4 regions of the Streptomyces sp. NPDC101393 genome follow, and region 3 is predicted to be linked to each of the others. Evidence: riboswitches for the same ligand, from Rfam matches in the RefSeq annotation. Region 3 holds a riboswitch; each other region holds the start of a gene.
What was found. Region 3 has a riboswitch for cobalamin ahead of ACIRQ7_RS14480 (HoxN/HupN/NixA family nickel/cobalt transporter). Riboswitches for the same ligand answer to the same signal wherever they lie in the genome.
Positions count from the first base shown of each region.

Region 1: it holds a riboswitch for cobalamin, as region 3 does, so the genes downstream of both, ACIRQ7_RS33420 (cobalamin biosynthesis protein) here and ACIRQ7_RS14480 (HoxN/HupN/NixA family nickel/cobalt transporter) in region 3, are expected to answer to the same signal.
Region 2: it holds a riboswitch for cobalamin, as region 3 does, so the genes downstream of both, cobN (cobaltochelatase subunit CobN) here and ACIRQ7_RS14480 (HoxN/HupN/NixA family nickel/cobalt transporter) in region 3, are expected to answer to the same signal.
Region 4: it holds a riboswitch for cobalamin, as region 3 does, so the genes downstream of both, metE (5-methyltetrahydropteroyltriglutamate--homocysteine S-methyltransferase) here and ACIRQ7_RS14480 (HoxN/HupN/NixA family nickel/cobalt transporter) in region 3, are expected to answer to the same signal.

Region 1 is NZ_JBIWNU010000013.1:92,096-95,281, reverse strand. Features, by position in the region: gene ACIRQ7_RS33430 (caspase family protein) at 1-996, opposite strand, end outside; gene ACIRQ7_RS33425 (hypothetical protein) at 1,002-1,457, opposite strand; cobalamin riboswitch at 1,660-1,817, shown strand; gene ACIRQ7_RS33420 (cobalamin biosynthesis protein) at 1,950-2,969, shown strand; gene ACIRQ7_RS33415 (cobyric acid synthase) at 2,966-3,186, shown strand, end outside.
Region 2 is NZ_JBIWNU010000005.1:581,481-584,666, reverse strand. Features, by position in the region: gene cobN (cobaltochelatase subunit CobN) at 1-1,480, opposite strand, end outside; cobalamin riboswitch at 1,517-1,669, opposite strand; gene cobG (precorrin-3B synthase) at 1,777-3,126, shown strand.
Region 3 is NZ_JBIWNU010000004.1:226,470-229,655, forward strand. Features, by position in the region: gene ACIRQ7_RS14475 (DoxX family protein) at 1-190, shown strand, start outside; gene ACIRQ7_RS14480 (HoxN/HupN/NixA family nickel/cobalt transporter) at 294-1,415, opposite strand; cobalamin riboswitch at 1,446-1,660, opposite strand; gene ACIRQ7_RS14485 (alpha/beta fold hydrolase) at 1,727-2,575, opposite strand; gene ACIRQ7_RS14490 (MarR family winged helix-turn-helix transcriptional regulator) at 2,572-3,186, opposite strand, start outside.
Region 4 is NZ_JBIWNU010000006.1:506,954-510,139, forward strand. Features, by position in the region: gene metE (5-methyltetrahydropteroyltriglutamate--homocysteine S-methyltransferase) at 1-1,234, opposite strand, end outside; cobalamin riboswitch at 1,388-1,606, opposite strand; gene ACIRQ7_RS21935 (cupredoxin domain-containing protein) at 1,837-2,256, shown strand; gene ACIRQ7_RS21940 (hypothetical protein) at 2,297-2,752, shown strand; gene ACIRQ7_RS21945 (lamin tail domain-containing protein) at 2,961-3,186, shown strand, end outside.

The sequences.
Region 1 (3,186 bases), on a different contig from region 3:
CCGTTCGCCCTGCAGCGGCCGGGTGTTGAGGTCGGACATCTCGTAGGAGAAGGCCGCGCTGCGCAGGGTGGGTTCAGCCTCGGGGGCGGTCAGCAGCCGCAGTTCGAGTGCGGGCGGGCAGGCCGGCGGCGTGCTGACGGCGTTCAGCGCGACGACACCGCCGGTGAGGAGCACCAGCGCCGTCAGGAACACCATCAGGACGCGCCGCCAGCGCAGGATGCGCACTTTCCACCAGCGGCGTAACCGGATCCGCAGCGGCGTCCTGGGCCGGACCTCGGGGGTGGCGAAGGAGAGGATGACGTCGTCGACGGTGTTCTGTTTGGCCGAGCGCGGCTCCCATACGTCGCCCATCGGCGTCTCCTCGCCGGCGAGCCGGTCGCGCAGGGCGCGGACGAGGTCCTCGAAGGTGACGAACGCCTTGCCGGGTATGCCGCGTTCGAGGATCTGCACGGCGGCGCGGGTGAAGAGGGTGCCGCCGGCCGGCTCCTCGCCGCTGAAGATCCGGCGGTTGGGCTGCGCGGCCATCAGCAGCGACATGGGTGTGCGGCTGGAGTGGAAGGCCTCGCCGGCGTTGCCTGCATAGCAGCACTCCAGGACGATCACGATCCGGTCGGCCCGCGCATTGCCGAGGTAGGACAGCACCAGGTCCTGCCAGGAGACGGTCTTGTGGCCGCCCTTGGCCGCCGAGCCGCCCACCATGAGCTGGAGGTCACCGCCGTCGGGGCCGACGCGTCCGTGGCCGGAGAAGTGGACCAGCAGCAGCCCGCGCGCCTCCCTGGTGACGGCGTCCAGCGCCCTTTCCAGCTCCCACGGCTCCTTGGGCCGGCAGATGACGACCTCGTCGCCGGTGAACAGGTCGGTGCCAGGGGCGGTCAGGACGCGCTCCAGCTGCTCGGCGTTGTCCTTCACGGCGGGGAGCTCGGGCAGATGCAGGTAGTCGCTGACGCAGATCAGCAGCGCACGGTTGTCCTTGCCCCGCGCGTCGTATTCGGACATCCGGCTCAGCCCTCGGAGGTGTTGCCGCCCTCGGCCGCCGGGCTGCCGGGATCGGGGCGTCCGGGCGCCGCGCCGTGCGGGAGACCGTCGCCGACCTGCCGCAGACCGCCGCCGGCGCCGCCCGCCTCCAGAGCGGGCTGCTCGCCCGCGGCGCGTTCCTCCCTGCGCCGCCGCAGCCATTCGCGCAGGGCGATGCCCAGCCCCTTGGCCACTTCGGCGGCGGCCGCGCCGACGACGACCAGGATCAGGTCGTCGACGCCGACGGCCATGTCCCCGCGGCCGGGCCGGTCCGCACCGCCCGTCGCGTCGTCCGGCCGCGCCCGCTGTTCCCATGCGTGCGGGCGGCGCGCCAGCCAGGGTTCGCGCTCCAGCCAGGCCTTGAGGTCGGCGTTGTCCTGCTGCGGATTGTTCGTGCCCGTGATCCGTAGGCGGATCTCTTGACGGTCAGCGTGCTGCGGCATCCCCCGGCCCCCTTCCGGCGGGCCATCGCCCGCCGTGCACCAGATAGTGACGCGGGATCAGGTCAGGGGGCAACAGTCCGTGACACACCCGCCACCCTGTGGCGTGCGCCACAGTGCCTGTCACATGGCTGCGGTGCAGGTCAAGGGTGAGTTGACGGGCATTCGCGGGGCGTGGTGGACTGCCGGGGCCATTCGGCGACAGATGAGGAAGTCCGGTGAGAATCCGGCGCGGTCCCGCCACTGTCACCGGGGAGCGTTCCTCCACCAAAGGTCACGGTCCGCTGCGCGCAGGCCCGTCGGGTCGCACGTGTACGGACTGGAAGGCCGGGGGAAGTGCCGATCCGGGGAGCCAGGAGACTCTGGTCGCCGTCACGTCGAGCCAGGGCGCGGACCCTGAGTGAGGACATACCGCCATGCCCGGCCGCAGTACGAGAACCCGTCCGGCAGTCCCTGTCGCAGCACCCCTCCGAGGCATGACGGCGGTCTGATCCGATGCGCGCGGAACACGTCACGTACGCGTGCGGCGCGGCCCTCGGCTTTCTCGGCGACCTGATCGTGGCGGATCCCCGCCGCGGCCATCCGGTGGCCGCTTTCGGCCGTGCCGCGGGCGCCGTCGAACGCCGGCTCTGGCACGACCACCGCGGCCACGGGACGCTGCACGCCGTGCTGTGCGCGGGCGGCGCGGCCACCGGCGCGGCGCTGCTGCGGCGCGCCGTACGCGGTCCGGCGCCTTCCCCGGGCTCCCCCGGCTCCCCCTCCGTTCCGTTCTCCCTCCGCACGGGTGCCGACATCGCGCTGACCGCGGCGGCGGTGTGGGCCGTGCTGGGCGGTACGTCGCTCGGCCGCGAGGCGCGGGCCATCGGCGGCGCGCTGACGGCGGGCGACCTGGACCTGGCGCGCGAGCGGCTGCCACATCTGTGCGGCCGCGATCCGCAGGCGCTGGACGGGCCGCAGATGGCCCGCGCGGTGGTCGAGTCGGTCGCCGAGAACACCTCCGACGCCGTGGTGGGCGCCCTGGTCTGGGGCGCGCTGGCCGGGGTGCCGGGGCTGGTGGGATTCCGGGCCGTGAACACCCTCGACGCGATGGTGGGCCACAAGTCGCCGCGGTACCTCCGGTTCGGCTGGGCCTCGGCCCGGCTCGACGACCTCGCCGGCTGGCCCGGCTCCCGGCTGACCGCCGCGCTGACCGTCCTCGCGGGGCCCGACCGGCGCGGCGCGCTGCGGGCCTGGCGGGCGGACGGCGGATCCCATCCGAGCCCCAACGCGGGCCCGGTGGAAGCGTCGTTCGCGGGCGCGCTGGGCGTACGCCTCGGCGGCACGCTGGCCTACGGCGGGCGGATCGAGCACCGGCCGCAGCTCAACGGCGGGGCGCCGCCGGTCGCTGCGCCCGACATCGCACGTGCGGTACGGCTCTCGCGCCGGGTGAGCGCGCTGACGCTGGCGACGACGGTCGCGGGACGGCTCGCGGTGGGCGCGCTGTACGCCCGGCACAGGAAGAGGAGGCCCCAGTGAACGGCCAGCACGGGCAGCACGGGCAGCGCGAGCGGTCGGGCGGGGCGGTCGGCGGTGGCCTGTTGGTCGCCGGGACGACGTCCGACGCCGGCAAGAGCGTGGTCACGGCGGGCATCTGCCGCTGGCTGGTCCGGCAGGGCGTCAAGGTCGCGCCCTTCAAGGCGCAGAACATGTCGCTGAATTCGTTCGTGACGCGCGAGGGCGCGGAGATCGGGCG
Region 2 (3,186 bases), on a different contig from region 3:
GATCGGGGTCGTGGTAGATCGCGATCGGGTTCTCGCCGAAGCCGCGCGGCGGCTGGATGAGGACGAGGAGATTGCCGCGGCGCAGGGCCGCGAGGACGATGTCGCCCTCGGGGTTGCGGCTGCGGTCGAGGAACATCTCGCCGGGCGGCGGGCCCCAGTGCTGCTCGACGGACGCGCGCAGCTCCTGCGGCAGCGTGGCGTACCAGCGCTTGTAGTCGGCGGCCGGGATACGGACCGGGTTGCGGGCGAGCTGTTCCTCGGTGAGCCATTCCTGGTCGTGGCCGCCGGCCTCGATGAGGGCGTAGATCAGCTCGTCGCCGTCGCCGGAGACCAGGCCGGGCACCTCTTCGGTGCCGAAGTCGTAGCCGTCCGCCTGCAGGCGGCTCAGCAGGGCGACGGCGCTGGCGGGGGTGTCCAGACCGACGGCGTTGCCGATGCGGGAGTGCTTGGTGGGGTACGCGGAGAGGACCAGGGCCAGGCGCTTGTCGGCGGCCGGGATGTGCCGCAGCCGGGCGTGCCGCACGGCGATGCCGGCGACCCGGGCGGCCCGCTCGGGGTCGGCGACGTACACCGGCAGGCCGTCCTCGTCGACCTCCTTGAAGGAGAACGGGACGGTGATCAGCCGGCCGTCGAACTCGGGCACGGCGATCTGCGAGGCGGCGTCCAGCGGCGACAGGCCCTCGTCGTTCTCCTCCCAGGCAGCGCGCGAACCGGTCAGGCACAGCGCCTGGAGGATCGGTACGTCCAGGGCGGCGAGCGCACCGGCGTCCCAGGACTCGTCGTCGCCGCCGGCGGAGGCCTCGGCGGGCTTGGTGCCGCCGGCGGCCAGGACGGTGGTGACGATGGCGTCGACCGGGCGCAGCGCCTCGATCAGCTCCGGTTCGGGCGCGCGCAGCGACGCGACGAACAGCGGCAGCGGGCGCCCGCCGGCCCGCTCGATCTGCGCGCAGAGGGCGTCGACGAAGCCGGTGTTGCCGCTCATGTGGTGGGCGCGGTAGTAGAGCACCGCGACCTGCGGGCCGCCGGTGTCCGTACGGGCGTCCGGGCGCTCCAGCTGTCCCCAGGTGGGGGCGGGCGCCGGGGGTTCGAAGCCGTGGCCGGTCAGCAGCACGGTGTCGGAGAGGAAGCGGGCCAGCTGGTCGAGGTTGGCGGGGCCGCCGTGCGCGAGGTAGGCGTGCGCCTCGGCCGCGGTGCCGACGGGGACCGTGGAGGCCTCCATCAGCTGGGCGTCGGGGGCCTGTTCACCGGTGAGGACGACGACGGGACGGTGCTGGTCCGCGGCGAGCAACACCTCCAGGCCCTCTTCCCAGGCGCGGATGCCGCCGAGGAGGCGGACGACGACGAGGTCGGTCCCCTCCAGGAGCGCGGGCAGCTCGGCGACGTCGAGGCGGGCGGGGTTGGCGAGCCGGTAGGGCACGGGACCGGTGGCAGCGCGGGCGCTGAGCAGGTCGGTGTCGGAGGTCGACAGCAGCAGGAGCATGCGAGCGCAGGCCTTCCTCGGGGTGTCCGCGCCCCGGGTGGGTCGTAGGGACGGCGGGAGTTCCTGGCTCGCCCGGCGGTGGCCGGGTTCACAGTGGCGGGACCGCGCCGGATTCTCACCGGGCTTCCTCCCTTGGCGCCGTCGCTGGCGTCCGGTGGGTCAGCCGACCCACCGACCTGCATAGTAAAGGCTGTGTCCGGGGCGTGGGAGGGCGCCTCCGGGCCCGCGGTCCGCGGGTTCCCCGGGTGCCCGCCTCCCCGGATCCGCCACCCGCCGACGTCGGTATGCTCGCCGCCATGCCGCCCTCCCCCTCGCCACGGCCCGCACGGGCCGCACCGCCCCCACGGGACCGCGGTGACGCCTGCCCGGGAGCGCTGCGGCTGCACCCGGCGGCGGACGGCCGGCTGGCACGAGTACGGCTGCCCGCCGGTGACTTGACGGAACGTCAGGCCACTGCGCTGGGGGACGCGGCCCACCGCCTCGGCGACGGCCACCTCTCCCTCACCTCCCGCGGCAACGCGGAGCTGCGCGGCCTCGCCGACGACTGCGGCCAGGAACTCGCCGGCCTGCTGCGCGAGGCCGGTCTGCTGCCCTCGGAGCGCCACGAACGCCTCCGCAACATCCTCGCCTCACCCCTTGCGGGCCTGGACCCGCACACCCCCTCTGACGTGCGGTTGTGGGCCCGGCAGCTGGACACCCTGCTCTGCACGAGCCCCTCGGCGACCGCGCTCTCCGGCCGTTTCCTGTTCGTCCTGGACGACGGCCGCGGCGATGTGGCGACGCTCGGCGGTGATGTGACCTTGGTCGCAGCGCCCGGCGGGGCGCTGCTGCGCCTCGGCGACGGGGCCGCGCTGCGTATCGCCGGACCGGACGCGGCGCGGGCCGCGCTCCTCGCCGCCGGGTCCTTCCTCGCCGCCGCCGAGGCGTGCGGCACCGGCGCCTGGCGGGTCCGCGAGCTCCCCGCCCCACAGGTGCCGACCGCGCATGCGGTGGCGGCGGACCTGCGGGCGGCGGGTATCGGGGCCGTGTACGTCGCGGCGCCGGATCCGGGCGCCGTGCCGCCGGGCGCGGGCGCCACCGCTCCCGGGATCACCGAAGCCCCCGACGGCCGCCGGGCCCTCTCCGTCCTCGCGCCGCTCGGCCGGCTGACCGTCGACCAGTGGCGGCTGCTGACCGCGATCGCCTCCGAGGACGGGGCGGGCGAGCTGCGGACCACCCCCTGGCGCGGCGTGATCGTCCCCGGCCTGCCGGGCACCACGGCCGGGGCGCGGCTGCGCGAGCTGGCCGCCGCCGGCCTGATCACCGACCCCGGCTCCCCCTGGCACCGGATCAGCGCCTGCACCGGCCGGCCAGGCTGCGCCAAGTCCCTCTCCGATGTCCGCGCCGACGCCACGGCCGCCGTCGTCCGGGGCAGTACCCCGGCGCCGGTCGGCGGGCTCCCCGTCCACTGGTCCGGCTGCGAACGCCGCTGCGGCCACCCGCACGGCAGCTGGATCGACGTCGTGGCCACGGGCGCGGGCGACGGCGACGGCAGGGGCGAAGGCGCCAAGGATGACCGCAGCGCCCACGGGAGTGACGGCCCCGGACTCGACGGGGAGCCCGGATACCGGGTAACCGTCGTACGCCCGACCCCCACCACTCCATGACCCACCACCCCCGGCCCCAGCCCCACCACCGGCCACCTCCCCACTCCCACCCCACCACCG
Region 3 (3,186 bases):
CGCGCCCAAGGGAGTGGAGTACGAGCTGCTGCTGACTGCCGGTGCGGCGGCACTGGCGCTGACGGGGCCCGGCCGGTGCGCCGTTGACCGGTTCCTGCCCGTGCTGCGCGCGCAGCGGCTCGCCCACGGCGTGGCTGCGGTGGTCCTCGCGCTGGTGGTGGCCGGGATCGTGCTGCTGGTCCGGAAGTAGGAGAAGGGGGAGGGGGAGTGGGCGGTAGGGGTGAGGTGCCTGACGTCGGACGCCCCGTTCGCCGGGGCGGTGAACGGGGCGTCCGTGGGCGGGTGGTGAGGCCTCAGGGTTTCGCTGACGTGCGGGCTGCCCAGCGTTGTTCGACGCCGGAGAGGCGCCAGTAGGCGAGCGCCGCCGCCCACACGACCACGAACAGGCCGACGATGATGAAGCCGACGTTGTCGAGGTCGAGGGCGGAGATCCAGCCGGTCAGCGGGTCATGGAGACCGAGCTTGTCGTGCAGGACGGTCACCAGCTCGATGGTGCCGATGAAGAAGGCGACGGCGATCGACAGGCCGGTGATGGTGAGGTTGTAGTAGACCTTGCGCACCGGGTTGGAGAACGCCCACTGGTAGGCGAAGTTCATGAACGTGCCGTCCAGGGTGTCGAACAGGCTCATGCCGGCGGCGAAGAGCAACGGCAGGCACAGGATGGCGTACCAGGGGAGCCCGGCCGCGGCACCGCTGCCCGCCATCACCATCAGGGTCACTTCGGTGGCGGTGTCGAAGCCGAGGCCGAAGAGGAAACCGAGCGGGAACATCTGGCCGGGGCGGGTGATGGACCGGGTGAACCGTCCCAGGACGCGGTTCATGAAGCCGCGGGAGTCGAGCTGCTGCTCCAGCTCGGTCTCGTCGAAGCGGCCGTCGCGCATACCGCGGAAGACCCGCCAGATCCCCGCCAGTGCGACGAGGTTGAGGGCGGCGATGAGGTAGAGGAACGTTCCCGAGACGGTGGTGCCCACGGTGCCGAGGACCTGGTGGGTACGGGATTCGTCGTTGAGGAGCGTGCCGGCGAGCTGGGCTCCGCCGGCGACCAGGGCGGCCATCGCGACGACCACGCTGGAATGGCCGAGGGCGAACCAGAAGCCCACCGAGACCGGTCGCTTGCCGTCGGCCATCAGCTTGCGTGTGGTGTTGTCGATCGCGGCGATGTGGTCGGCGTCGAAGGCGTGGCGCATGCCGAGGGTGTACGCGGTGACGCCCAGGCCCACGCCGAACACCTGGCTTCCCACGGCGTAGTGGTGGGGGACCACGAGGAGGAAGAGCACACCGAAGGCGACGATGTGCAGGCCGGCTATGACGGCCATCAGGCCCGCGGTGCGGACCGTGTCCTGCCGGCGCCAACGGAACGCGGGGGTCGGGGCAGCGGTATCTGCGGGTTGGGGGGTATCGGTGGACACGGCCATCCGGCGGTCAGCTCCAGCACCTCGTGGAATCAGTTCGTGAGATGCCGTGGCCGGTCTCCTGGCTTACGGGTGCACGCGTCCGGCCCGCCTTCCCGGCCGCGGGCTGCGGTCAGTGGCGTCGCCTGCGTGGAGGCGCGGGCGCATGGGGCCGGAAACTCCCCGATCACAGTGGCGAGGGCCGCTCCGGCCTGGGACCACAAGGTCCGTCACCGGTCTTCCCGAACACCACGGCCCGGCCACTCTAACCGTCGGCCCGGGAGCGCAGCAGATGCCCCCTTATGTGCCCTCCTGGGGGTGGGGCGGACCGCAGGTCAGTAGTCCAGGGAGGACAGGAAGGCGTGCAACTCCTGGTCGAAGAGTGCGGTGTTCTCCAGATTGACCATATGGGCGGCGCTCGGTATGCGGACCCTGCGGGCGCCGGGGACGGCGAGGGTGATCGCATGGGCGTTGGACGAGATGTCCGTGCTGTCGAGGTCGCCGTCGAGGACGACGGTCGGCACCCGGATCTCGCCGAGGCGGTGGATGGCCCCGACCTCCAGAGCGATGCCGGCCCCCAGGCCGTCCGCATGCACCTCGGCGTTGGCCTCGGCGGAGGCGCGCATCCGCTCGCGCATCCCGGGGTGCACCGCGCCGGGCTCGCGGTGCGGTCCGTCCACCCACATCCGTAGGAAGTGCTCGACGTAGCGCTCCACGCCGTCCGGTTCGCCGATCGCCGCCACCTGGTGCCTGATGTGCTCCAGGACGAACGGGTCGCTGAAGGCGCGACCGCTGATACCGGGGGAGGCCAGCGCGAGGGCCGTCACGCGGTCCGGGTGGGCGAGAGCGGTGTCCAGTGCGATGCGGGCGCCGTGCGAGAGGCCGACGAGGACGGCGCTCGGGATGTCGAGGGCGTCCAGCAGGGTCCGTAGGTCGTCGTGGTTGGCGTAGTCACCGGACACGCTGGAGGAGAGGCCGTGGCCCCGGGTGTCGTAGCGGACGGCGCGGAGGCCGGAATTCACCAGCCAGGCGAACTGCTCGTCCCACATGTGCTGGTCGAGCATGCCGCCGTGCACCAGCACCACCGCGGGGCCGGAGCCGGCCGCTTCGTAGAACAGCTCGCCGTCGTCGATCGGCACGATGCCGTTGTCGATCTCGGACCAGTCGCTGATGCTCGGGGTCATTCTCTGTGTCGTCCTTCGTGTGGCGGATCCGGTATGTCCGGCAGGGCCGGTGCATCCGGTAGGTGGTTCGGATGTGGTGGATGGGGCGGAATCGGGTGGGGCTTCGGGGTTGGGGGGCTGTCCAGGTTGTCTGGACTGCCGGGTTCCTCCGTGGGAACGTGCGAGCCGTTCGCCAGGTGCCGGAATTCCTCGCCGAGTCGGTCGAGTACGCGCAGTGCGGTGGTGACGTCGGCGGCGGAGAGGTCGGCCAGTACGCGGCGCAGCGTCGCCGGCTCGAATCCCGGAATGCCGCGCATCACCGCCGAACCCTCGCTCGTGAGCTGAATCAGCGACGAGCGCCGGTGTGCCGGATTGGGGGCCGTCACCACCAGGCCCAGTTCCGCCGCGTGGTTCACCCAGCGCTGCACCGGCTGCCGGTCGAGGCCCAGGCTGCGCGCCAACTGCGGCACCGTGCGCGGGCCTTCGGTGCGTAGGGCGTCCAGCAAGGCGTGTTCGCCGGCCGTCATGCCCGTGCCGACCAGTTCGCGCTCCACCGCGCGCACGACCGTGCGGTGCAGCGGCCACAGGCGTCGGATCACGTCATACAGAAGATCTTCCGGGGGTGACGGGTC
Region 4 (3,186 bases), on a different contig from region 3:
CGGCGCGGGCGCGTACGGCCGGGTCGCGGGTGAGGGCGGAGCCGGCGCGGGAGGCCAGGTCGGCCCGGTTGGCGGCGAGTTCGGCGGCGATGGCGTCGGTGCCCTGTGCCAGGCCGCGCGCCAGAGTGGCGATCTCGGACGTCTTCTGGCGGGCGAAGGCGAGCCAGCGGGCGATCTGCGGGTCGATGTCACGCTCGGCGGACGCGTCCAGCGGGACGTGCAGCAGGGAGCAGGAGGAGGCGACATCGACGCGGTCGGCGAGGCCGAGCAGGGTGCCCAGCGTGGACAGCGACTTCTCGAAGTCGTTGATCCAGACGTTGCGTCCGTTGACGACGCCGGCCACCAGCCGCTTGCCGGGCAGCCCGCCGACGGCCGCGAGGTCCCCGAGGTTGGCGGCGGCGGCGCCGGTGAAGTCCAGCGCGAGGCCGTCGACGGGCGCCTTGGCCAGCACCGGCAGCGCGTCGCCCAGCCGGTCGAAGTAGGAGGCGACCAGCAGCTTCGGGCGGTCGGTGAGTGCGCCCAGATCGCGGTAGGCGCGGGCGGCGGAGTTCAGGACGGCGGGCGAGCGGTCCTGTACGAGTGCCGGCTCGTCGAGCTGTGTCCAGACGGCGCCGGCCGCCCGCAGATCCGCGAGCACCTCGGCGTAGACGGGCAGCAGCCGGTCCAGCAGCGTCAGCGGGTCGAAGTCGGCGGCGACACCGGGAGCGGGCTTGGACAGCAGGAGGTAGGTGACCGGGCCGACGAGGACCGGGCGGGCGGTGAGTCCGAGCGTGAGGGCTTCGGTCAGTTCGGCGACCTGCTTGCCGGAGTCCGCGGCGAAGACCGTGTCCGGCCCCAACTCCGGGACCAGATAGTGGTAGTTGGTGTCGAACCACTTGGTCATCTCCAGCGGCGCCACGTCCTGGGTGCCGCGCGCCATCGCGAAGTAGCCGTCCAGGGCATCGGCGGCCACCGCGGCGCGGTGCCGGTCGGGGATCGCACCGACCATGACGCTGGTGTCCAGGACGTGGTCGTAGTACGAGAAGTCACCGGTCGGCACCTCGTCGATACCGGCCCCGGCGAGCTGCTGCCAATTGCCGCGGCGCAGTTCGGCCGCGGTGGCCCGGAGGGCGTCGGCGCCGACCCGGCCCTTCCAGTAGCCCTCGATGGCCTTCTTCAGTTCACGGTGCTGACCCTGACGCGGGTAGCCGTGCACGGTCGACCGTGCTGCCGCGGCTGCGGACTTGCTGGTCACGGAACTCTCCTTCGCGAGTGTCTCCCTACGATCCGGGGACGGCTCACGAGGCGGAGTACGGCGAAGCGGCGGACCACGGCGCGATCTCGCCGCACGTGCCCGCCTGCTGTGTACGCCGACCCACCCGCGAGGTCACCGGATCACCGTGCGCGAGGTTCGCGCACGGACACTGGCAGGTCTTCGGACTCGCGGGCACGTCCGCCGAAAGGCGGACATCTACTGGCCGTCGCTTCCCAGACCCCCGGGGGTCCAGTGCGTATGACGGCGGTCGTTCCCACTCACCGCTGCGGGGCAGTCCCGGATTCCCACCGGGTTCCCTCTTGCGACGCGCCTGCCTGGCGGGCAGGGCGAACCAGTTGCACCGGCCAGCCTAGGCGTTGCGGCACGAGCCGGACAGCGCCGCTCACATGCCGGATGGTGAGATGAGACACGCGCCCCGGGGGTGGCTCGCGGGCACGGTGTCCGGCTGCCCGTCCGCCCGCGTACGCCGAACGCCGCCGCCCGATGGCCGGGAGCCGGGAGCTGCGCTCTAGTGGGACGGGCGGTCCGAGCGACGGCCGCGCGCCGCCCGCGCAGGCGGCAGGACCGGAGGCGAGCCACCCATGACCCACCGCGTAAGGGCAGCCGCCGCGACGGCCGCGGCCGTGCTGTGCGCCACGGCGCTCGGCGGGTGCGGTGACGGTGGCGGCGGCTCGGAATCCTCCCCCGCGCCGTCATCGGCCGCCCCCTCGTCCACCCCGTCGTCCGCGCCCTCGCCCACCAAGGCGGGGCAGTCGCGGATCACCGTCAAGGACTTCACCTTCGTCCCCGCCGAACTGACCGTGCGCCCCGGCGCGAAGGTCACCGTGGTCAACGAGGACGACACCGCCCACACCGTGACGGCCAATGGCAGCAAACCCTTCGACACCGGCCCCATCGGCCCCGGGAAGACCGCCACCTTCACCGCCCCGGACAAGGCCGGCGACTACCCGTACGTCTGCAGCATCCATCCGTCGATGAAGGGCTCGCTCACCGTCCACTGAGCCTTCGCACACGACCCTTGCCCAGGAGGTGGGGAGCCACATGGCAGCAGACCGCGGTGTACCGGAGCCGTCCACCGGGCGGGCCGGGCGGGTCGCCCGGGGTGTCGCGCGGGTGCTGGCCGCCGCCGGCCTGGCGGTGAACGCCTACATCCACGCCCGTCTCGCCGACTCCTACGACGCCGTCGCCGCGGACATCAGCCAGGGCACGCTGTTCCGGGTCGAAGCCGGACTGGCCTCGCTGGCGGCGCTGCTCGTCCTGATCTGGCGGCGCCCTATGGCCGACCTCTTCGCCTGGCTGGTGGCCGCGGGCGGGCTGGCGCTCCTGCTCATCTACCGCTACGTCGACGTCGGGACGCTGGGCCCGGTGCCGAACATGTACGAGCCCGTGTGGACCACGGACAAGCGGCTGACCGTCGTCTCCCAGGCCGTCACCGTCCTCGCCACCGTCTTCCTGCTGCTGGCCCCGGCGCGGCGATCGGACAGACGGCGCAGGTGACGCGCGCCGGCGCCGGTACGGGGTGCCCGGGGCGCGGGGGAGCACGCGCCGGGTGCGAAGAGGATGCGTAAATGTCCATGTTTCGTAACACACAAGCGGATTCATCACGACGGCGGGTGGCGGCGCGGCACAGTGTGGATGCCCGGCGACGGTCCGGGCACTGGGCACGACCGGCACCCCTGCGAGGGTGCCGTATGCAGGAGGTCTCATGTTCCGCTCCGCATCCCGCATCGCCGCGTCCGTTCTCGGTTCGGTGGCGCTGGCGGCCACCGCCGTGCTCCCCGCCGCGGCCGACGGCCACCGCCAGGACCCGCGTCCGCAGCGTTCCGCCGTCGAGCTGGGCCCCATCCAGTACGACAGCCCCGGGCGTGACGACGGCTCCCGCCGCAGCCTCAACGCGGAGTGGGTCACGGTCCGGAACACCGGCCGGCACG